DNA from 4 places in the Paenibacillus sp. FSL R5-0473 genome. Region 1 is predicted to be linked to each of the others. Evidence: riboswitches for the same ligand, from Rfam matches in the RefSeq annotation. Region 1 holds a riboswitch; each other region holds the start of a gene.
What was found. Region 1 has a riboswitch for thiamine pyrophosphate ahead of thiC (phosphomethylpyrimidine synthase ThiC). Riboswitches for the same ligand answer to the same signal wherever they lie in the genome.
Positions count from the first base shown of each region.

Region 2: linked by a shared signal. The riboswitch ahead of MKY28_RS23735 (ABC transporter substrate-binding protein) and the one ahead of thiC (phosphomethylpyrimidine synthase ThiC) in region 1 are both predicted to bind thiamine pyrophosphate.
Region 3: linked by a shared signal. The riboswitch ahead of tenA (thiaminase II) and the one ahead of thiC (phosphomethylpyrimidine synthase ThiC) in region 1 are both predicted to bind thiamine pyrophosphate.
Region 4: linked by a shared signal. The riboswitch ahead of MKY28_RS08565 (thiamine phosphate synthase) and the one ahead of thiC (phosphomethylpyrimidine synthase ThiC) in region 1 are both predicted to bind thiamine pyrophosphate.

Region 1 covers NZ_JBBORL010000001.1:5,162,599-5,168,527, forward strand. Annotated here, with positions in the region: gene MKY28_RS22585 (hypothetical protein) at 4-171, shown strand; gene MKY28_RS22590 (hypothetical protein) at 355-1,044, shown strand; gene thiC (phosphomethylpyrimidine synthase ThiC) at 1,426-3,210, opposite strand; TPP riboswitch at 3,628-3,741, opposite strand; gene MKY28_RS22600 (IclR family transcriptional regulator) at 3,891-4,634, opposite strand; gene MKY28_RS22605 (alpha/beta hydrolase) at 4,994-5,929, shown strand, end outside.
Region 2 covers NZ_JBBORL010000001.1:5,420,024-5,425,952, reverse strand. Annotated here, with positions in the region: gene MKY28_RS23755 (TatD family hydrolase) at 10-840, opposite strand; gene MKY28_RS23750 (ABC transporter ATP-binding protein) at 922-1,830, opposite strand; gene MKY28_RS23745 (ABC transporter permease) at 1,869-2,627, opposite strand; gene MKY28_RS23740 (thiamine-binding protein) at 2,627-2,917, opposite strand; gene MKY28_RS23735 (ABC transporter substrate-binding protein) at 3,142-4,182, opposite strand; TPP riboswitch at 4,489-4,601, opposite strand; gene MKY28_RS23730 (NAD-dependent epimerase/dehydratase family protein) at 4,746-5,501, opposite strand; gene MKY28_RS23725 (VOC family protein) at 5,518-5,904, opposite strand.
Region 3 covers NZ_JBBORL010000001.1:2,302,444-2,308,372, reverse strand. Annotated here, with positions in the region: gene MKY28_RS10120 (endo-1,4-beta-xylanase) at 1-2,286, shown strand, start outside; TPP riboswitch at 2,493-2,590, shown strand; gene tenA (thiaminase II) at 2,704-3,366, shown strand; gene MKY28_RS10110 (spore coat protein) at 3,577-3,873, opposite strand; gene MKY28_RS10105 (hypothetical protein) at 3,885-4,085, opposite strand; gene MKY28_RS10100 (zinc-dependent alcohol dehydrogenase) at 4,117-5,253, opposite strand; gene MKY28_RS10095 (spore coat protein) at 5,250-5,636, opposite strand; gene MKY28_RS10090 (hypothetical protein) at 5,648-5,890, opposite strand.
Region 4 covers NZ_JBBORL010000001.1:1,949,711-1,955,639, forward strand. Annotated here, with positions in the region: gene MKY28_RS08555 (hypothetical protein) at 1-888, shown strand, start outside; gene MKY28_RS08560 (ABC-F family ATP-binding cassette domain-containing protein) at 1,027-2,577, shown strand; TPP riboswitch at 2,653-2,762, shown strand; gene MKY28_RS08565 (thiamine phosphate synthase) at 2,989-3,651, shown strand; gene thiO (glycine oxidase ThiO) at 3,669-4,841, shown strand; gene thiS (sulfur carrier protein ThiS) at 4,838-5,041, shown strand; gene MKY28_RS08580 (thiazole synthase) at 5,044-5,811, shown strand; gene MKY28_RS08585 (ThiF family adenylyltransferase) at 5,808-5,929, shown strand, end outside.

The DNA of each region.
Region 1 (5,929 bases):
AAGATGATCCGCATGCCTATTCAGCAAATGATCCCGTACCATCACCAATATCCGCGCAACACGGCGACCACTGCTCCTAAAAAGGAGAATGAGAACACTCAAGGTCTATCCTTTCATGAAATTCTACAGCAAAAAATGGCTAAGAAAAATACTTCTCCTTCCCTTAGATAAAAAATGGACACCGGACCGACCCTAGTCGAATCCGGTTATCGACCGTCTTTCCGCAGCTTGGCGGAAGGGCGGTTATTGGCGTTGAGCAATAAACGACTGTACAGTTCTCAGGCATGTTTCTATAATGGTTTAAATATCTAAAAGATCCATGACATATACGAACTGTAAAAGGGGACTTAGCACATGATCACCATTGGTTGTTTTCACGCTCATTATTCCAACATCGCCTTAATTGAAGAGACGCTTGCTCCTTATGAAGTTGAATTGGTCCATTACGTCGATCCAGGTCTGGACCGTCTTAAACATGATGCTGACTTTTCCGAGGTTGTCATTCACGAGAAGGTAGCCCAGACTCTCCAATGGATCGCTGAGTGTCATGCCGATGCCATTCTGGTCACCTGCACCCTGTTTGCGACAGTACTGGAGCAGGAAGCGTCACAGGTCCCTGTGCCTGTGATCGGCATAGATGATCCGTTATTGCAGGAGATGCGGCGAGTACCAGGAGATTACATAATAGCATTCACCAACCCGGCAACCGTTGAAGGAACGATGGCACGGTTGAATCAGGCATTACAGCAAGAGGATGAGAATGAGCAACTACACGTTGCCAAGACATCTCAGACGGAAGCGGTGTGCATCCCTGGGACATTTGAGTTGATTATGCGTGGAGATCAGCAAGGGTATCTCGAAGCGGTACGTGAAGGCTTACAGCAGATTGCTGAGCAGTATCCGGGTAAAACGGTAGTGGCATCCCAGCTGTCTATGGCTCCCGCTGCTGCACAGGTTACAATAGATCGCGGTATTCCAATCCATAGCCCGCTGGCATTGCTTGCGGCGTATTTGGAGAAGAATTTGGGACTGACTCGAGAGTAGATGCTGATTTGGAGTGAAGTAACAAGTTCTATCTGAAACTATGCAACTATGAACTCACTTACTTAGTAACACCACAAATTAACGAGGTGAACTAATATGCGATTCCTCTATATTGTTTTACTGTTTATAGTAGGTTTTTCCTGTTCCGCATTTCTATACGGAGGAGCACCAAAACTCAGTGATGCTCTTTTATTCGTTATCGCAGGAATTCTGTATAAGATATGGACCACACTTAATCACAAAGCTAATTCTGATAAAGGCTGAGTAAGGTTAAGAATACATACATGACATAAAACTAAAAAAAGCCGTTCTTCTCTGCAATGACAGAGAGAAACGGCTTTATCTCTATTTCAGACTGCCCAGCTTGCGCTGTACCGGCGCCTAGGAGCGTGTCCGATATTCCTCGGCCTTTTCCTGCATCCCGGCAGCTACAGCCTCATTCTCGGACAATCCTTTATCAGCGGCAAAGGCACGAATGTCCTGCGTAATGCGCATGCTACAGAACTTTGGTCCGCACATGGAGCAGAAATGAGCTTCCTTGGCCCCTTCTGCTGGCAGCGTCTCGTCATGGTAGGATAATGCCCGTTCCGGGTCCAGTGACAGGTTGAACTGGTCCCGCCAGCGGAACTCAAAGCGTGCCTTGGACAATGCGTCATCGCGGCGTTGAGCACGCGGATGGCCTTTCGCCAGATCGGCGGCATGAGCTGCGATCTTGTAGGCGATGACCCCTTCCCGCACATCATCCTTGTTGGGCAGGCCCAAATGTTCTTTTGGCGTAACATAACAGAGCATGGACGTGCCGAACCAGCCAATCATGGCTGCCCCAATGGCGGACGTGATGTGATCATATCCTGGCGCAATGTCGGTCGTTAGCGGCCCAAGTGTGTAGAACGGTGCTTCTTTACAGATTTCCATCTGCAAGTCCACATTCTCCTTGATTTTATGCATCGGCACGTGACCCGGGCCTTCGATCATCACCTGCACATCATGCTTCCATGCGATCTGCGTCAGTTCCCCAAGCGTAGCCAGTTCCGCCATCTGAGCTTCGTCATTCGCATCGTAGATACTGCCTGGACGAAGTCCATCTCCCAGCGAAAACGCCACATCATACCTTTTCATAATCTCGCAGATTTCTTCAAAATGGGTGTACAAAAAATTCTCCTGATGATGCGCAAGGCACCATGCTGCCATAATGGACCCACCTCGAGACACAATGCCTGTCATCCGCTTGGCGGTCATGGGGATATAACGCAACAGTACACCTGCATGAATCGTAAAGTAGTCCACGCCCTGCTCTGCCTGCTCAATGAGTGTGTCACGGTACAACTCCCAGGTCAGCGCTTCCGCTTCGCCATTCACCTTCTCCAGCGCCTGATACAGCGGTACCGTACCAATCGGCACAGGTGAATTACGGATGATCCATTCCCGGGTGGTATGAATGTTTTTGCCTGTGGACAGATCCATCACCGTATCCGATCCCCATCGTACCGCCCAAGTCATCTTCTCGACCTCTTCCTCGATGGAGGAAGATACGGCAGAGTTACCTATGTTGGCATTGATCTTCACGTGAAAATGACGACCGATCAACATCGGCTCACTCTCCGGGTGATTGATGTTGGATGGCAGAATGGCCCGTCCACTCGCCAGCTCCTGCCGCACAAATTCCGGCTCCACGCCTTCACGAATGGCGGCGAATTCCATCTCAGCCGTAATGACTCCCTGCCTCGCATAATGCATCTGAGTCACGCAGCGTCCTGGCTGTGCTCGCAGCGGTTTGCCACGCAATCCGGGGTACTCTTCAGCGCCAGCTCTCTTCCCTCCGGGCTTCAGTCCGTTATCCTCCGGTTTAACTGTACGGCCTTGGTAAGCTTCGACATCGCCACGCTCTGTGATCCAACGTGTGCGCAGAGCTGGCAGACCTGCACGGATATCGGCGTGAAATGCGGGATCGGTCATCGGGCCGCTCGTATCGTAGACACGCAGCGGTTCGTTATGCTCCACCCCTTGGGGAGTATTCGTGTCATGAAGGGCTATCTCACGTTCCGGTACAGCAATGTCCGGCCGTGAGCCCTGAATGTAGACTTTGCGGCTGCCCGGAAAGGGCTGAACCCGTCCGGCCGCCCCTGTTTCTTTTTCCACCTGCTGATCGTTATGTTCCTGTTCCATCCCTTGTTGTCTCGTTTGATTTCCTGTACTCATGTTCGCTTGTCTCCTCCTCAGTGTTCGTCGCTTGTTTGGTTGGTTTCATCATTAGGTCGCTTACGTACCTGTCCAAATCATGCGCAATGCAGAGAAGAAAGAGCGATCCTACACCAGACCAGGGGAGACACTTTTCATGTACAGTTAACAACAGACGGAGGCTGCCACAAATCATGAATCTATGGTGACTCCTCTCCTTATCCAAGCCCACTTTCGCAGGTTATTGAAAAAGAAGCCCATAAAATCCGCGCTATATCGCCCGTTCCCTGTATATAAAAAAGCCGGTCCCCGAAGGAACCGACTTTTATGTCCATCACCAATAATGCACCTTTACGCAGCTCCTTAACGGAGCCCTACAAGGGTCACATCATGTGGTGGTTGTGGTCATATCGCCGATTACTTCCCTACGCTGGTATGATCCAGATCAGGTGCAAAGGGTCCGGAATCTCTTGCGATTCCGTCTCAGTCCGGACAATTCGGACTCCCCCAGTAACGTTAATAAGTTGCGGCTTACATAAGCCGCCGTTCATATTCAATGAAGCTGGCCCCGTTGAGCCGTCCATTACAGAGTAGCGCAACCGGAACATAAAAACAACCTTTATATTCCAAATGATCAAACTCTATTGGAGAAAAAACTTACCTCAACATCAGGATAACATGAGCCCCATTTGCGTAGCAGCATCCTTCAACACAGGTGCGTATTCATGCAATGTCTCCTGCGAAAGTCGGCTGACAGGTCCTGAGACCGAGAGCGCAGCTGCAATATTGCCTCTGCGATCCATAATCGGTACAGATACCGCGGCAGCTCCCGGCTCACGTTCCTCGTAACTTGTGGCATATCCGTTATCCCGGATATCTCCCATCTGCGCTAAATACACCGCGGGATCAATAAACACCGGCCATTCCGGCCCGTTCATCAGTTCTTCACGATCCTCGTCCGTGGCAAACGCCATCAGGACTTTGCTGGAAGCCCCCACAGACAGCGGGAGTCTAACACCAACGGGAGCAACTCGGCGGATCGCCTGATCACTTTGCACAGCCTGAATTCGAATCCGTTCACTCCCATCACGCAGGTACAGACTAACGGTTTCCCCCAATCGATCTCTCAGTCGCTCCATCGCAGGCAACAGCAGAATAGCGGGATCATCACTGCGGGACATATGAGCTGACAGCTCCCAGATTCGGATGCCAAGTCGGTACTTCTCTGTTGCTGCATCGCGGATCACGAACCCTCGATCCTCCAGCGTAGCCATCAAACGGTGCACTGTACTTTTGTGCAGGCCAATCTGGCTGGCAATTTCGGTGAGTCCCAGATCACTGCGTGTGGTAAAACATAATAATATATCCAGCGCCCGTTCCACAGCCCGGACGGTTAACTTGCGATCTTCCATGGCATAATGCCCTCCTCATGTTTCATCACATGAAACTTGGTTACATAAATTATATGAGAAACGGTCTCATCTGTAAACCAAAAAGAGCCAAAATCAAAATAGGCCAACGTGTAAATTTTTCCTTTTTATAAGACTTAATCCCCTGTAATTTACACACTAAGGTAATGTTACCCATATATCTTAAGAACTATATAACAATTGCGTAACAAATGCCCTCAATCAATTGACTTTGACTATATTGGAACATACGATAAAGATATATTACATTAAGATATCGCTCTGAAGCAGGCTCTGAAATCGACGCAATTCTCTTTACATGTCGTTGTTATCTTCAACTGAACTTCAAAGGAGGGGCATTCATGTATCAATCATCCCAGAGCGAAGCCCCGCTGCAAACAAAAGTGTCCGATCTGCCCTCTTCCCTATCACCGAGGCTGATTCGGTTCAAACATATTATCGTAGCGTTGCTGCTCTCCGTTGTATTTTTTCTACTGTTTTGTTTTATTGCACTGCATGGTTATATCGCATGGGTATTATCCAATCCAACGGTAGCGCCTGTCTTCTCCAATCCGATGCAAGCCAAGAACATGAAGTATGAAGACATCACGTTCCCGGCAGCGGATGGCAGCCGCACGATGCAGGGATGGTATATACCTGCTGACAATGCTGCAAGCAAAACGATTATTTTCAGTCACGGCTATGGTGCCAATCGTGAAGAAACATGGGTACCCATGTATGACCTGGCACATTATGCCCATCAACTTGGGTTTAACGTGGTCATGTTCGATTATGGCTTCGCCTCACAGGTGAACAAAGCTGTAGCCACAGGTGGCAAAGCTGAGTCACAGCAACTGCTCGGTGCGATCCAGTTCGCCAAGCAACGTGGTGCGCAGGAACTGGTTGTCTGGGGCTTCTCGATGGGTGCCGGTACAGCGTTACAAACCGGACTGATTACGAAGGAAGTGGATGCAATGATTCTGGACAGTGCGTTCCTGCTGGAGCCAGATACGCTGTACCACAACATTCACAACCAGATCGATCTGCCACGTCAGCCTACACTGGAGATCATGAAACTGTTGTTCCCTGTTCTGAATGGTACCGGATTACAACAGATTCCATACCAGGAAGTGAAAAAGGAAGATTATCCGTTCCCGATTTTCTTCATCCATGGTACAGAGGACGAGAAGGCGCCTTATCCAATTGCGGAGCAACTCGCCGCCAACCAGACCAATCCGTACTCGGATGTATGGATTGTCCAGGATGCGCATCATGAGTTGATCTTCCGGGAGCATCCA
Region 2 (5,929 bases), 260 kb from region 1:
TGATTGTACTCAAGTTAAGCCATAGAAACGCTTTGTGTTCTGATAAAAGAGCCGGGCGGCCCGCTCGGTTCCCATGCCAGTGATTTCGCTCCATGCCTGGATGACCTGTCTGGTCATGGCCGGGTGTGTCATTCGTCCCTGAAATGGTCCTTCGAAGGGCCACGGTCCGTCGGTCTCGGCCATCACTTGTTCCGATGGATATTGCCGGGCGAGTTCACGAATCTCTTCTTCATACCGAATATCCGGCGTGAAGGAAATGAAATAGCCATTGTCCGCCATGCGCCTTACAGTTTGGCGAGATCCTTTGAACCAGTGGAAATGGGCGCGTCGGAACTGATATTGCTCCAGCAGATCACAGACGATATCCGCATCATCGTATACCGCATGAAGGACAAGTGGTTTGTTATGCTTTTTGGCAAGTTGGATGAAACGTTCAAGCAGCTTGATATACCCGCTCTGATCGAAGCTCTGCCCTGCCTGTTCCGCTTCCAGACGGTTGTAATAGGGAAGGCCAACTTCTCCTATGGCTATGGCTTGTCCCATATGCTTCTCGATCCATTGGAAGAAAAGGTCCATTTCTGCAACGGACGGCAGTTCCTGTTCCGGATGGAAACCGAAGGCTGGATAGATGGTGCGTGGATGTTGTTTGGCAAGCTCCAGATTGGCCTGGGCAGAAGCGAAATTCATGGACACGGCAATGACTGCCTCGACCTGCTGAGACGGAAACGATAGCAGCATCTCGCGTTGTTCGTCAGGGGTATACTGATCGAAGTGAATATGAGCATCAATTAATGGTGCAAAAGCTTGAGAATGCACGAGGGAATTCCTCCTTGTGTTCATTTATATTCTAACTATGTTACGCAGAATTTCTTATGGCGGATCACCCATTAAAGGAAATAAATAACTTAAAAACCCGCGCTATTATGATAGGCGGGCTTTCTGCTGTTCTTCTCTCATCCACTGAGCAATCTGCCGTTTACGCTCCAGGAAAGCGGATTCCTCCGTAATTTCTTCTCGTCTTGGGCGATCAAAAGGAACATGTACCTCGTGCAACACCGTTGCAGGTCGGTTGGATAATACATAGACCCGGTCTGCAAGTAGCAATGCTTCTTCGATATTGTGGGTGATGAACAGCACCGAGCGGCGGTTCTGTTCCCAGATATCAAGTAGCCAGCGCTGCATGTCGCTACGTGTCAGTGCATCCAGTGCGCTGAAGGGTTCGTCCAGCAGCATGAGTTCCTGCGGACTGAGAAGGGCACGCAGAAATGCAGCACGCTGCTGCATTCCGCCCGACAGCATATGAGGATACGCCTGCTCGAATCCGGCAAGACCCACGCTACTTAACCACTTACGAGCTTCCTCAAGTGCTTCGGCCCGAGGGGGTGCACTTGAGGCTACTTCACCAGCAAGCAGTACATTATCTTCAATGGTGCGCCACGGGAAAAGAGCAGGCTGTTGGGGCATATAACTGATCTTGCCACGCTGTCCGGTTACATTCTGACCGTTCATAAGTACTTGGCCTTCCTGTGGCTTCAGCAGACCGCCGATGATATGGAACAGAGTACTTTTGCCACAGCCAGAAGGTCCAACGATAGCAACAAACTCGCCTTGCTCCACAGTCAGGGACAGGCCGTTCAGAACCGGTAGCTTGCTGCGCCGTTCACGGAATGATGCATGAACATTAACAACGTCCAGTGCAGGTGGAACCGGAGCAGGAGTCGTGTTGGCAGGTCGATCAGGCGTAGCCGAGTTAAACTTTTCACCGTGCGTTGGCTCCATCGCGTGTGCTCCTCGTCCATGATGGACTTGTTCGTCCTGTTGCCGATTCATATGGTCATCACTTCCTAATATACAGATTACTTGCTTTACTACCGCTTCTGTGGCCGCCAGCGCACGAGCAGCTTCTCCAGCAGGGCAATGAACAGGAAGAGCAGCAAGCTGAGCGCGACAATAATCATGATCGCTACGAATAGGCGATCCGTACGATAAGCCGACTTTTGCAACATCATATAATAACCAATACCCTTGTCTGCACCGATCCATTCGGCGATGATGGCACCCATCACGCTATAGGTAGCGGCGATTTTGACACCGGAGAACACGGATGGCAGCGCATGGGGGAGCTCCAGCTTCCAGAAGATCTGATGACGCTTTGCACCAGCCATGCGCATATAGTTCATCATCGCCGCGTCAGTACGGGTCAAGCCGTCCATGGCCGCCACTGCAACGGGGAAGAAGCAGACCAGAATGATCGTAATCAGCTTGGGCAGTAGCCCGAATCCGAACCAGATTAACAGGAGCGGCGCGAGCGCGATGGTCGGAATATTTTGACTAAGAATAAGTAAAGGATACAGGGCTGACTTGAGAAAAGGGACCAAATGCAGTACCATCGCAATCAGTAATCCAACCGCTGTTCCAGCGGCGAATCCAATCAGCGTTAACTGAATGGTTGCGGAAGCGTGCATGCCAAGCCGTTCGGCCTGGGTTGCCGCTTCGCGGGCGATGTCGGACGGTGCAGGCAGCATCCATTTCTCAATATGGAAGAGGGAGACGGCTCCCTGCCATATCGCTATAAAGAGAATAACCGCCACAATGGGCGGCCATACACTTTTGAAATAGGCAGGCATTAGCGATACTTCTCCGTCAGGGTATCCATGCTGAAGCCGGTAGGGCTATGGGCGATTTTGATCTGGGAGATGATGCTTGGGCTGCCAGCCTCCACGAGTACCTCGTGCATTTTACGGACAACTTCCAGCAGTTCCTCTAGTTCCCCCTCCATCGTGGTGTCGAGCGCGTTCACCTGATATTTCAGGCCGGATTGCTGAATAACTTCAATGGCGCGATCAACGTAAGGATAAGAGTTCTCGCCATTTGGCGTTTTCGGGATAACCTGAATACTAAGTAGTGTGCTTGCCATGAGAGATCACGGCTCCTTTCGTGATAAATAAAATGAACTAATGACTGTTACACTTGCCACTTCGATGACAGAATAACCTTCCAATCGCTGTTATCCCCAGATTTTTTTGATTCCCTTTCTCTAAAGGGAAAATCCGGTGATAAAGGCGACCGCTTCGCTTTTTCACGTTATTTCTGTCCTCTCCGTCATCGTGTAAATATTAAGTTCGTTTTATATGAGAAATTTTATTGGGGTAAAAACTCGTTCGTATATGCCTTGCTCACATCGATCTGTTCATCCAGCAGTTTTTTGCTAAACATCCAGTCGGTGTAGTTCTGCCACACTTCCTGCTTTTGCTCACCCCAACGCGGGGCGTCATCCGTGTATTTTGGACTAAGCCACTTCTGGCTTGCCAGTACCAAGTCTTTATCCAAGTCCGGTACGGCCTTGATCAGAATGTTTGCTGCGTCTTCGGGATGATCAATTGCGTATTGATATCCTTCTGAAGTGGCTTTCAGGAATGCTTTCACCAACTCAGGGTCGTTTTGGATCGTCTGCTCGTTTGTTACTAGTACAGGCGTGTAGTAATCCAGTGCATCTGAATAATCCTTCACATATAACATGTCGATCGGTTCTCCGCGCAGTTCGGCTTCAATACCTGTCCAGGCGTAGAAAATCCATGCGAAATCGATATCCCGTTTCACTGCGGTGAAAAAGTCGGCATCACCCATGTTAATGTTTTTCACTTTGGATACATCGGCTCCGTCGCCTTCCATAATGGATTGCATCACGGCTTCTTCGACTGGGGAACCCCAACCGCCATAGGTTTTACCTTCAAAATCTTTCGGTGACTTGATATTCCGATCCGCCGGAGCAGCGAAACCAGATGTATTATGCTGAATAACTGCTGCGATGGAGACCAATGGAACACCCTGTGTGCGGGCTTGAGTTACACTCTCCTGATAACTTACGCCAAAAGGCACTTCATTCGAGGCAACCATTGTATCTGCGCCACCGGCACCTGGTTGTACAATCTCAACGTTCAAGCCTGCGGCTTTATAAAAACCTTGATCTACAGCTGCATACAGGCCTGTATGATTCGTATTTGGTGTCCAGTCGAGCACCACTTTAATATCTTTCAGGGCGGCAGTGTCACCTTCGTTGCTGCTTTCCGTATTTGTGTTGCCGTTCTGCCCAGCTGGGGCAGCTTCTTTGCCACCACATGCGGCTACAGTCACCATAAGCACGCATAAGAGCAACAATCCCATCGTTTTACGCCATTTCATCTGTGGTCTCTCCTTCGGTATGTCCGGCCGATTGGCACGGGGTACTCCTTGGCTTCATATCCAATCATCTTGCATAAATCGACAGATTTATACCAGTTGAGATCTGGATGACGTTATTTTTGAACAAGTAAAACGTCCATCGATGTCATTCAAGGAAGCCAGACCGCGTTTAGCGGCAGTTTTTCTTGCAATATCAGGAAGGTGATGCTTCCAGTCTTATACTTTCTGATAGTAACAAAAAAAGCGCCCCGTATTCCGGGACGCGTGCAGGCGTTAGAGAGGTGGCGTTCAGCCATAGGGCTGTGCCATTTCGATATACTCCGATTCCTACGCTGGCATGATCCAGATCAGGTCTAAGGGTTAGTATCTTGGTGGGATACACTCTCAGCCGGCCAATTCCGACTCCCCTGGGAAACTATGAAGTTACGGGCATTACTAGGTGTAATTATAGGCCAGCGGGTGGAACGTGTCCAGTCATGAACTGGATAGGGACACGTATAAGTTATCAAACAGGCCGTTATACATATGTATAACAGCCTGCTTGGATGTGTTATTTTCAATAATTATCGTGGCGAATCATATAAGGCAATCTGACTGAGTGCAAAAGCATCGGATTTTGGGTCATAACCTACCTGTTTCTGAGTGGTTTCCAGATTCAATCGTTTAAACCGATTATTCGAGATCCCATGCAGTATGGTGAAGGGTTCCAGATCGGTAGTTGTAATTGCTTTGAACATCAAATCACACAAGTCAGCCGGACTAATATATGCGCTCATATCCCTTGCCTCCAGCACTGGTCCGTCCGGTTGAAAATCATCATATGCACCTATACGTATTGCTACACTTTGTAAACCTTCGGTATACGCAAAATAGGAAGCGAGCGATTCTCCAAAACATTTGCTAACCCCGTACAAATTCCGTGGGCGTGTTGGCATGTCCGGATAGACTTGAGCATCAATGGGATACCCCTCAATCGTCTGTGCACTGCTTGCAAGAATGACTCTTCGTACACCTTGGTCTTTAGCTGCACGGAATACATTAAATGTACCTTTGATATTGATGTCCAACAACGATTCATAAAATCCGGCATTCGGGGAAGGATCTCCCGCCAGATGTACAACCACATCCATGCCTTCGCAAGCATGCTGACAGGCTTCGGGGTCTGTCACATCCAGTGTCATGATCTCATGGCCGGTCCCTTGATACGTATGCAGTCTGTCGATATTTAAATCCGTTAGTCGCAGGTGAAATGCCTCTGACAAGTGTTGGGACAAGTCACGTCCAATTTTTCCGGCTGCGCCGGTAATTAAAATGTTCATAAATCAACTCCAATTCTTAGCGCTGGAAGAACTCAATCCATTCCTTTTCAGGTCCATAGATGAAGAAATAGCGATAACCGTTAGGCAGTGTGATAATCTCTCCGTCGATAAATTCGGCTTCGGTGGATTGGATGCGTTGGTACTCAGAATCAAGATCATGCACGTGGATCGCAAAATGGTGCACCGTACCTTCGGAAGGCAGCTTGTCGCTGTATCCTTGAATTAGCTCAATCTCAGTCTCGTTACTTCCATTGAAGCCGAGAAAGGCGAGCTGAATGACGCCGTTAGTATGGGTTACCCGGTCTTTCAATTCAAGACCAACAATCTCCGTATAGAAACGCAGCGTGGTCTCCAGATCACGCACGGCAATGCCGACGTGGTCAATGCGCTTTTGAAAACTCACAATCAAAAACCTCCTTATGTAGTGA
Region 3 (5,929 bases), 2.9 Mb from region 1:
GCCGAAAGCTGGAACCCAATCGGTAGCGTGAAAATTGCCAAAGCAGAATGGAATACATGGCACAAAATCACCGGAAAATTTCAGTATAGCGATGATCCCACTGAATTGAATTTGTTCATCGAAACACCCTACATCTCTGAAGATAGCGTAGATACGTTATCGTTCTATGTGGATGATGTATCATTTACTCTGGCCGAGCAACTGGAGATTGAAGAAGGGATTCTGTCTCTGAAAGACCTGTATCAAGATGATTTCCCCATTGGTGCAGCGGTGTATCGCTGGCAGTTGGAAGGCGCATATGGACAACTGCTCACAAAGCACTTTAACAGCTTGACCGCAACCTACGAGATGAAACCGAAGTACATGTCTCCTTCCGAAGGTGTTTATGAGTTCGAGGCAGCCGATCAATATGTTCAGTTCGCCGAGGAGCATGGTATGGGCGTACGCGCACATGCGTTGTTGTGGCATATTGATGCAGCAGAGTGGATGTTCAAGGATCCTCAGGGTAACCCTGCGAGTCGAGAATTACTACTTGCCCGGATTCAGGATTACGTTGAAACCGTCATGACCCGATACAAAGGTAAGATCTATGCCTGGGATGTGGTAAACGAGGCGATTGCGGATAGCAATGGTGATGCCAACGGTTTACGTAAAAGTCCCTTTTATGAACTAATTGGTCCGGATTATATTGAGAAAACCTATGAATTCGCTCGTGCAGCCGATCCGAATGCCAAATTATATTACAACGAATACTTCACGGAAATCTCTGAGAAAAGAGAGCATATGTATCAGTTGGTCAAACGACTGAAAGAGAAAGGGCTCATCGATGGTGTGGGTTTGCAATCCCACTATAACCTGGAATCCCCGCCCATCAAGGAAATTGAAAAAACGATCAGCATGTTCGCCGAACTTGGATTGGATATTCAGATCACGGAACTGGATGTGGATAGCGGAATTCCATTTGGTGAAGAGATGTCCGATGAAGTTGCAGTAAAGCAGGCGTATCGATATAAGGAACTGTTGGATTTGTACAAAAAACACAAAGACCACATTTCTTCAGTTACCTTATGGGGACTCCAAGATGAGAAGTCTTACAACAACCAGGCTATGCTGTTTGATTCAGCCCTGAAGGCCAAAAAGGCATACTGGGGACTCGTGGATGAATCCAGTTTGCCTGTGTTGACGCAGAGAGCCGTCTCACTTTCGGGTAAACCGGATATCAAAAAACAGACACAAGATCCGCTCTGGAACAAAGCGGTGTCTACTCCACTGAAGGGTGACTCTTCGGGATCAGCCAGTTTCCGCACTTTATGGGATCATAGTAACCTGTATATCCTCGTGGATGTACAGGATGCAAAGGCAGATGTGAATGACAGAGTAGATATCTTTGTTGATCTCAATAATGGCAAGACCACTTCATATGAAGCAGATGACCGACACGTAATCATTAAGCGGTCGGGCAAAGCTGAGGGTGTGGAGCAGCGTTCATATCGTGTACGCGAGACAAAAGCCGGATATCAGGTTGAATTGTCCATTCCGTGGGGTGGTATCCAAGTCGGATCAGAATATGAAGCCGGATTGGATATCCGTGTGACTGATGGCGGTTCAAGTGGGACACAACCTTATAATCCACTGTACTGGAATGATCGAACACAATCTCAGGAACAGGATACAAGCAAATACGGCGTGATTCAACTCGCCCCTATGCCCAAATCTGCACAAGCTGTGCAAGGGATTGTTCAGATTGATGGGAAGAAAGACACATCATGGAATAAGGCTGCACCATTTGAAGTAAAACGGTTGAACCAGAGCGAAGGTGCAGAGGCAGTGGCTCGCGCAATGTGGTCAGGTGAGTATCTATACCTGCTGATCGACGTCACTGATCCAAACATCATTACAGATAGTATCAACCCATGGGATCAGGATTCGGTTGAGATTTTCCTGGACGAGAATCACCAGCGCACACCGTATTTTCAATATGATGATGCCCAGTTCAGAATCAGTGCAGACAATGTGGGAACCTTTGCAGGGGGTGCCTCACCTGGACGCCTTGTAAGTGCTGTGAAGAAAACAAATAAAGGATATCTCGTAGAAGCCAGAATTCATTTACAATCATTGACGCCCAAAGCAGGAAATGTTCTCGGTTTCGAGCTCCAAATTAACGACAACCAGGGCGGAGGTAAGCAGAGCGTAGCCAAGTGGAATGATACGACCAATGAGAGCTGGAGAAATACTTCCCAGTACGGAATACTCACTTTTGTCGGAAAGAACAAACTCGGGCATTAAACCATCGGCAGTAGTTGCAAGAATAGAAACCATCATAACAGTGGCTGAAACTCAACCATTGTTGTGATGGTTTTCATCGTTTACATACGTCACCAAAGGTGATGAGGGGCGATACAATCTTCCTTGACTATATTTAACAGCCCTTGATATACTAAATGGATGTTATTTTATCTTTTATGGGAATAGGAAAGTAATCAACTACATACAACCGTTTGCGAGGGAGCCTTAACCGGCTGAGAGGGTGTTAAACCGACCTTACCTGATTTGGATAATGCCAACGTAGGGATGCAACGATGAAACACTGTACTTGGGTAGCTCATGCGAACCCCCTTGTTTTAGTGTATTTGTCTGCGAAACATCCATAGGATGTTTCGTTTTTTTGTTTTTAAATACGTACATTATGAATTGGAGGAACACATGTTGACTATTTCAGAGAGACTATATCAGGCAGCACAGCCTGTGTGGAAGGAATGTCTTGAGCATCCCTTTGTTAAAGGAATCGGAGATGGTTCCTTAACGGTTGAACAATTTCGTTATTATTTGCTGCAAGACTACTTGTACCTGTTCGATTATGCCCGCGTATTTGCACTAGGTATTGTCAAGTCGCACGACCCCAAATTGATGCAGTTTTTTAGTGAAAACGTAGATAACATCCTGAATGGTGAAATGAAAATTCATCGTTCTTATATGGAGCGATTAGGAATTACAGAGGATCATGTTTTCCAGGTAAAACCTGCCCTGAAAAATGCAGCCTATACTAACTATATGCTCTCTGTTTCCCATGCGGGTGGCATAGCAGAAGTACTTGTATCCATTCTGGCCTGCTCATGGAGCTATGCAGAGATTGGTCAAGTCCTTGCCCAAAAGCCAGGTGCAGCTGAGCATCCTTTTTACGGAGAGTGGATCACAGGATATGCTTCCTCTGAATACAACAGCAACAATCAATCCCTAGTGACGTTAACTGATAAGCTATTAGAAGGCTGTAGCGAGGGAACGTACCAACGGATGGAGGATATTTTCGTGATGTGCAGTCGCTTTGAGCTTGATTTTTGGGAAATGTCATGGAAGCTGGAGCCTTAAGTTCACTGTAGTCAATTAAAGTAGAGAGCAGCGGCCATAAACAGTCTCAGGATAGAAATAAGTAGAATACGTAAAGGAACGCTTGCAATAAGCGTGTTTCGTGACGATGCCAAAAAAAGGGCGGATAGTATCCGCCTTTTTTCATTGTTGAAATTCTTGACACAGGGACATTTTGTTCTCTGAAGTCTCTGGCTAAAATCAAAAAGGGTGTCAGGACGGAATGTTCATAGCAGTCTGAATGTTTTTCAGATCGAGCTGAATTTGCTCTGCAATATGGTAAGGGTGGTATAAACCATGCTGCACCATGTAATTTGATATCTTTTCATGAGAATCTATGGCTTCATCGAGCTGTTTCATCAAAATTTGTTTGATTTCGGGGGTGGCACATTCGGTCACAGCCATGGCGTAGTTTCTGACACCGCTCTTGGCGTTCATCAAAAAATCCATTGCGATCACGTCATCGGTCAGCGTATTAAGACCAGTCATGTGTTCTAATATTGGGTTCATTTTTTTATCTCCTATACAGTCGCTTTAGACAGCACTCCACCGAGCTCCTGAAGCTGCTGTTGTGATAAGATCGCATCTTGTTGCAAAATTTGCTTGAGCTCCGGGTCGGTTACCAGAGCTTGCATGGTCTTGGATTTAGTCATACAAACCGTCTTGAACGCAGCTATTTCATGTACCTCGAGAATCTCATGCAAAGCGTATGTGGAATCCATTCAGATTGTCCTCCCATGTATCTATTCATATTTAAGGCTTTAAGATGACTTTAATGCAATCGTCCGTTTTTGTATCGAACACTTCATAGCCCCGTTTGGCCTCGCTGAGCGGAATGACGTGCGTAACAATGTCGCCAGGGTCCACTTTGCCAGACGTAACCAACTCGTACATGTATGGCATGTAGTGAATGACCGGAGCTTGTCCGGAACGGATATTCACGTTTCGCTGCATGATATCACCGAGCGGGAATCCGTTATAACGTCCGCCGTATACCCCAGTGACTTGAATGGTGCCACCTTTGCGAACAGCCTGAGATGCAATGATAAATGCGCTCATGGTGCCGCCTTGCAGTTTCATACCGCTGGCTAGAAATTCAAGATCGCTCATCTTGCCGTCCATTCCTACCGCATCAATGACAACATCGGCGCCGCCTTTGGTCATTTCCTTGAGAGTGTTCCCAATATTCTTATCCTGTTCGAAGTTTACTATTTCCACATTGTTTGTTCGCTTCGCATGCTTTAAGCGGTAATCGACATAGTCGACGGCTATGACCCGCTTAGCTCCTTTCAGCCAGCAGAACTTCTGGGCTAGGAGTCCGACCGGGCCGCAGCCGAGCACAATGACCGTATCTCCATTTTTAACGCCGGCGTTATCTACGCTCCAGAATGCCGTCGTCATGGCATCGGCGATCAAGCTTAGCTTTTCGTCCGGTTGTTCGCAGTTTTCAGGGATCTTAAAGTGGGTAAAATTAGCAAATGGGACCCGTAAATACTCCGCTTGCCCGCCGGGATATCCGCCGGTCGTTCCGGAGTAGCCGAAATATGCGCCCATATCCCCGTGTTCGTTGGAATTGTCACATTGGCTTTCCAGCTGATTTTTGCAAAAAAAGCATTCTCCGCATGCGATGTTAAACGGGATGATTACGCGGTCGCCTTTTTTTACCTTGGTCACGCCAGGGCCCACTTCTTCTACGATCCCCATCGGCTCATGTCCGATGACATAGTTTTCCTGAAGGTTAGGGATCATCCCGTGAATAAGATGAAGGTCAGAACCGCAAATCGCGGTACTGGTGATCTTTACGATCATATCGTCCGGTTTCACAATCTTCGCATCCGGCACCTCTTTGACCACGACATTTTTAACCCCTTGATACGTTACCGCCTTCATGCTTTATGTCCTCCAATATGTTCATCTGGGGTCCGATCAAACATCCCTTTACGTGACGTATCACCCGGGAACAGATTCATCTGCCCGATCATCACCGTATTTTTCGCCGAAAGCTGATCGAGTTGGTACTGTTCGTTCAGCTCATAAGGATGAAACCATTTTTTGCGAATCATGAGCTCCGAAATTTCTTGGTGCATTGAAATTCCCTGCTTCAGATGAGTATGCAACAGGGCTCTTACATCCGGTGAAGCCGTTTCCGTCAGGGCGATGGACAAATTACGTACACCCTCCTTGGCACGAAGAAGGAAATCCATGGCAAAAGTCATATCTGCCATTTCCGGCATATTCAATGAATTAATCGGATCTAAATAATCGGTATTCATCTGAGTTCCCCTTAATGTGTTATAGGTGTCGGATTATTCGGAACGGGTGCTTGAAAAGGAGCTCTTGCGTAGATTGCTTGCAGCTCAGCAATCTGTTGTATGGATTGAATTACGTCTTTCTGCATTAATGCTTTTAGCTCTTGGTCAAAGACCAGGCCTTGCATAAGTTTCGACTTAGCGATGCAGAGCGTTTTGAAGTTTAACGCTTCATGCAGTTCCATCGATTCGTGCGGCGCTAGCGTTGGATTAGCCATTCAGAAATGATCCCCTCCTTTTTCATCAAGATTAGATTT
Region 4 (5,929 bases), 3.2 Mb from region 1:
TATCTTGGTCAACGATACAGATCTGCACTTCAAACTGCAGTCATGGATGCAGGTGCAGTGATGCATCAAAATGAGAAACAAAATGATGAAGCGGGTTATGATTCAACCAAGTTTGTTAAAGCGGACAAAGAGCTTGCCTTGTTAACATTTACGCAGACGATGGCTTTGAATATAGGGATTCAGGATGATCCCGCAGCTATTCGAAACATGTTTAATTACATTCCTGCCGTGGTTATTCTGGATTATGATGGCTATTATATGATGTCCACAGAAACAGAGTTGACGGGTCATCGTGAAGATTCTTTCAGGCAAGTGTGGAGCCCCAAGAAACCTTATACATATTCAGATTCTAATGGTAACAGTATTAACTTTACACTGGACGACTACGTATATGCCTATGACGCAAACGCAGGGAAATGGATTGAAGGATTTCAAAAAGAACTCGCTGCTAGCTCTCAGATTCCTTTACTTCAGAATACCAGCGTATTTGAGCAAGTTAGACAAAGCCGGATTGTGACTACTGTGCAGGATGATCTGGCTGATGTGATTAACCGCCATAATGAGTTTGCCAGAAAGAACGGTATTTCCTATACGTTTACGATGCCCCTGATTGCGCAGGAAGATTGGTACAACTCCATTAACGATACAGGGATTATGGCCTTTATCCAAGGTATAGGTGTGGGTGACCAGAAGATCAACAACTACGCAATCGGTGGAGGCAGACTTGTGAAGAAAACGGCCATCGTAGGTGGGGTAGATCCTTTAACGGGTATCAAGTACTATTATCCCTCCACTTGTGGTAATGGTTACCGTGCTGAAGAGGTGTTTACAGACGCAAGACAAGCAGCTGCACAAGGCTATTTCGAATATAAATGCTCTAATCGTTAGGGTAGCCTGTATGACAAAATTATGTAAGAGGTTCCTGAACTGTTTACATTACTTTCAGAAAAGACGGGACCTGTGCTAGAATAGGGTTTCGGAACAATAATAAAAGTAATGTCTAATAGATAGGAGCAACCTCATCTTATGAGTTTATTGTCAGTAGAGAACGTAAGTCACAATTTTGGAGATCGCACGTTATTTAAAAATGTATCGTTTCGTTTACTTGCCGGAGAGCGTGTAGGACTTGTTGGTGCCAATGGTGTGGGTAAATCCACATTAATGAACATCCTTACCGGTAAATTGCTTAAAGATAGTGGAAAAGTGGAATGGACACCTAAGGTCCGTTATGGATATCTGGATCAGCACACGAAGCTTACCCCAGGCAAAACCATTCGTGACGTTCTTAAAGATGCTTTCCTTCCGTTGCTTGAATTAGAAAAAGAAATGATGAATATAACGGACCAGATGGCAGATGCAGATCCAGATAAGCTAGAGCAGTTGCTGGAAGAGATGGGCGATATTCAGGAACAACTGGAACAGGGCGACTTTTATCTGATTGACGTAAAAGTGGAAGAGATGGCCAATGGACTTGGTTTGTCCGCAATTGGTCTTGATCGGGATGTCGCAGCTCTAAGTGGTGGACAACGTACAAAGGTGCTTCTTGCCAAGCTTCTGCTTGAGAAGCCTACAGCCCTTTTGCTGGATGAGCCGACCAACTACCTGGATGTAGAGCACATTGAATGGTTGTCACGTTACCTGAAGGACTACCCTCATGCGTTCCTCTTAATTTCCCATGACACGGAATTCATGAATGAAGTCGTAAATGTCATTTATCATTTGGAATTTGCCAAATTAACGAGATATGCAGCGAACTATAACAAGTTCCTTGAGATGGCTGATATGAATAAAGCCCAGCATATTGATGCATACGAGAAACAGCAAGAGTACATCAAGAAGCAAGAAGATTTCATTCAGCGTAATAAGGCACGTGCTTCAACTTCGGGTCGAGCGAAGAGCCGGGAGAAACAGCTGGACAGAATTGAACGTATTGATCGTCCAGATGAAGCGGCCAAACCAACGTTCAAATTCAAGGATGCCCGTGCGAGTAGCAAAACGGTCTTTGAGGGCATTGATTTTGAAATTGGATATACGTATCCTTTGCTGCCTAAGATGACAATGACAATTGAACGTGGTGAAAAAATTGCCATCGTAGGTTGTAATGGTGTGGGTAAATCAACACTGCTGAAAACCATCCTGGGAAAAATATCTCCACTCAGTGGAAAGACTTTCTTGGGAGATTATCTCGAAACGGCCTATTTTGAGCAGGAAGTTCGTGCTGGGAATATCACGCCGATTGAGGATGTGTGGAATGAGTTTTCACATTTGACCCAAAATGAAGTCCGGGGTCATCTCGCTCGCTGCGGGTTGAAAAATGAGCACATTACCCGTCCGCTTAACATGCTGAGTGGTGGAGAGCAAGCCAAGGTTCGTCTATGCAAACTCTTGATGCGTGAAAGCAACTGGATTCTATTCGATGAGCCGACGAACCATTTGGATGTCACAGCTAAAGCTGAGTTACAGCGTGCCTTGCAAGAATTCAAGGGAACGGTGTTGCTGGTATCTCATGAACCTGATTTCTACGAGGGTTGGGTTACCAAAACATGGAATGTTGAAGAATGGTCTGAGAAAAACTAGACAATTCAAGCAACGCTTAATAGAAATGAACGGTGACAAAAAAATCCTTCTATGGTAACATAGGCTACAACTTCATATGAACACTAGGGGGGCCGCACGATGTGGCTGAGATGGAAGAATGCGATTCCGGACCCTTTGCACCTGATCTGGATCATACCAGCGTAGGGAAGTGGCGAGCGCGTTTCAGTGAATGACGTGAGCAAACGGCAATTCGAAAGAATTCAACCGTCTTGCTTAGTAAATTGAAACATGCAGTTGCGTGTATAACGTTATGGCTATAAGGTCTATAGCTTTATTGCACGAAATGAACTGTATGTATCAGTCAGTCATCTGGTCCTATAATTAATACGCAGCCACTCCCCTACGGGAGTGGCTTTTTTGTGTTTTCATAGCATTCACGCCTGAAAGGAGATGAACAGTACGGTAATTTATCATGAACATGTTCACGAATCATTTGAATTGCATGTTGTATCTACGGGTACAGGGGATCAAGCATCTTTTGTAAAAGCTGCAAAGGACGTTTGGCCATGGGTGGACTATATTCACATACGAGAAAAACAACTCACATGGCAAGACAAGATAGGTTGGGCTGAAAGTCTGCGTCGCATTGGCGTTCCATCTTGTCGCATCGTTATCAATGGTTCAGAACTGCCACCACAGAATGACATCTATGGCGGTGTACATTGGGGACAAGAAGCGATACGTAACTATAACCCTACTGTTATAAGCAATGTCCAGCGAATTCGTCTGGGTGTATCTGTTCATTCAATCGATGAGGCAAAAATCGCTGAAGAACGGGGAGCCGATTACCTTTTCTTCGGGCATGTCTACTCAACCAACAGTAAGCCTGATCTTGAACCAAGAGGATTATATGCTCTGGATGAAGTGTGCTCTGGTGTCTCCATTCCTGTCATGGCGATTGGGGGCATCGAACCGGGAAACATTCACGCTATTCGCTCTGCAGGCTCACAGGGAGTCGCTGTGATTTCGAATGTATGGGCGAGCGATTCCCCGGATCGGGCCGCTGAATCATTAAGGCAGGCTATCGTTGCTACAGAAAGTTTGAGCCGCTGAATCAAGGAGATGAGAGGATGAAAAAGATCATTACTGATAGACCGGATAAGATTTATGCAGAAACGATTATTGTAGGCGGAGGCGTTGTTGGATGTGCCATTGCGTATGAGCTTGCTTCCCGTGGACAGGATGTGCTGTTACTGGAGCGTTCGGCGATTGCAGGAGGGACTTCTTGCGCAGCGGCTGGGATGCTGGCAGCAGACAGTGAGGATTTTGCTCATCCTTTGATGGCTAAGCTTGCCAGGCAGAGCAGGCAGTTACTTATCGAGCAACAGGTGCTAATGGCTACACTCAGTGAGGTAGAGACTGGTCTGCAACGCCATGGATTCCTAACTCCTTTTCGTTCATACAGTGAATTAAGTAGCTATAAGAACAATCGGAAGTCTGCGTTGTCTGCTTCTGCTGATGAGGTGTGGTGGGATCGTTCCGTTGTGCAACAGGAGGCACCATGGCTTAACAGAGATACGTATGGAGCCTACTACAGACCTTACGAGAGTGAGATTCTTCCAGTCCATCTAACAAAGGCATATGCTGAATCCGCTCAAGTATTGGGAGCACAGGTTATGGAGGACATACAGGATATACGTGTGCAAGCAAACGAACACGGCGTGCAGGGGATCAACACATCGATCGGCGAGATGAGATGCAAACATGTCATTATAGCGGCTGGATTACAGAGTGAAGAGTTGATGAGACATGTGAATCTGAGCTTGCCTGTGTGGTCGGTAAAAGGTGAAATAGCCGCCGTTCAGTTCGCAGATGAACATGCAGGGTACAGACCTGACAGAACGGTGTATGCAGAGGATATCTATATTGTTCCCAAAGCCAATGGCGAAGTTTGGCTCGGGGCAACCAGTCTGCCAGGCAGAACGGATCTGAACGTTTCTGTACAGGGTGTTCAGAAGCTGATCACAGCGGCTACCCACTGGGTGCCTGGGATGAAAGAAGCGCAATTTATACGAGCGTGGGCAGGCGTGAGACCGGCAACTCCCGATGGACTGCCTTATATAGGTGCATGCAAGAGTATACCCGGGCTGTTCGCCGCCTTTGGGCATTACCGCAACGGTATCTTACTTAGTGCGATAACAGGCAGGCTTATCGCTGAGTTGCTCGCTGGCAAAAGCTCAGAAGAACTCGGAATTGAGGCGCTGACCCCTGAGCGATTGAACAGAAAGGGAGTGGTGCAGTGAATATCATCGTTAATGGTCAACGGATGGAGATTGAAGACAGATTGAATCGTGTGGATAAATTGCTCCAATCTTTTGACCTGCATGTCAAGACTGTAGTTGTAGAGCTGAATAAGCATATTTTAACCCGCGAGTATCATGAAACGACGGAATTAAGAGAAGGCGATCGAATTGAGATTGTACATTTTGTAGGAGGCGGTTGATGATGTTGAACATTGGTAAATATACGTTTGAGTCCAGATTGTTGCTTGGAACAGGTAAGTTTTCGGATCTGGAAGTGCAAAGTCAGGCTGTGGAAGCATCTGAAACGGAAGTTTTGACCTTTGCTGTTCGTCGTCTGAATCTGGAAGAGCGTAACCAGAAGCATTTCCTGGATACGTTGGATCTGGATAAATACACACTTCTTCCGAATACGGCAGGGGCTTCCACTGCGGAAGAGGCGGTGCGGATTGCCGAGCTTGCGCGGGCTTCAGGACTTTGTGATATGATAAAAGTCGAAGTCATCGGAGATGGAATGACATTACTCCCAGATCCGATTGAAACGTACAAGGCTTGCGAAATTTTGCTGGAAAAGGGCTTCACGGTAATGCCTTATATTTCGGATGATGTCATTCTGGCCAAAAGGCTGCAATTACTTGGCGTACATGCTGTAATGCCTGGCGCTTCTCCCATCGGAGCTGGTAGAGGTATCATCAATCCCTATAACCTTGAGATCATCATTGAGCAGGCCGTTGTACCTGTAATTGTGGATGCAGGATTGCGCTCCCCAAAAGATGTTGCTTATGCGATGGAACTTGGTGCCGATGGCGTATTGTTAAATACAGCCGTATCCGGATCAGGGGATCCAGTGAGCATGGCTAAAGCGATGCGATTGGGGGTAGAAGCGGGTAGATTGGCATATGAGGCAGGCATGATTCCCGTAAAGCGTTATGCAGCAGCCAGTAGTCCGGTGGAAGGAATGGTTCATACATGACAGATCAATTAACATCTTCCGAGCAGGCCGATCGTTATTCCAGACAGGAACGGTACGCGCCACTTGGCAAGGAAGGCCAGGCCAGATTAAAGGGCAGCAGAGTTTTAATTGTAGGCGC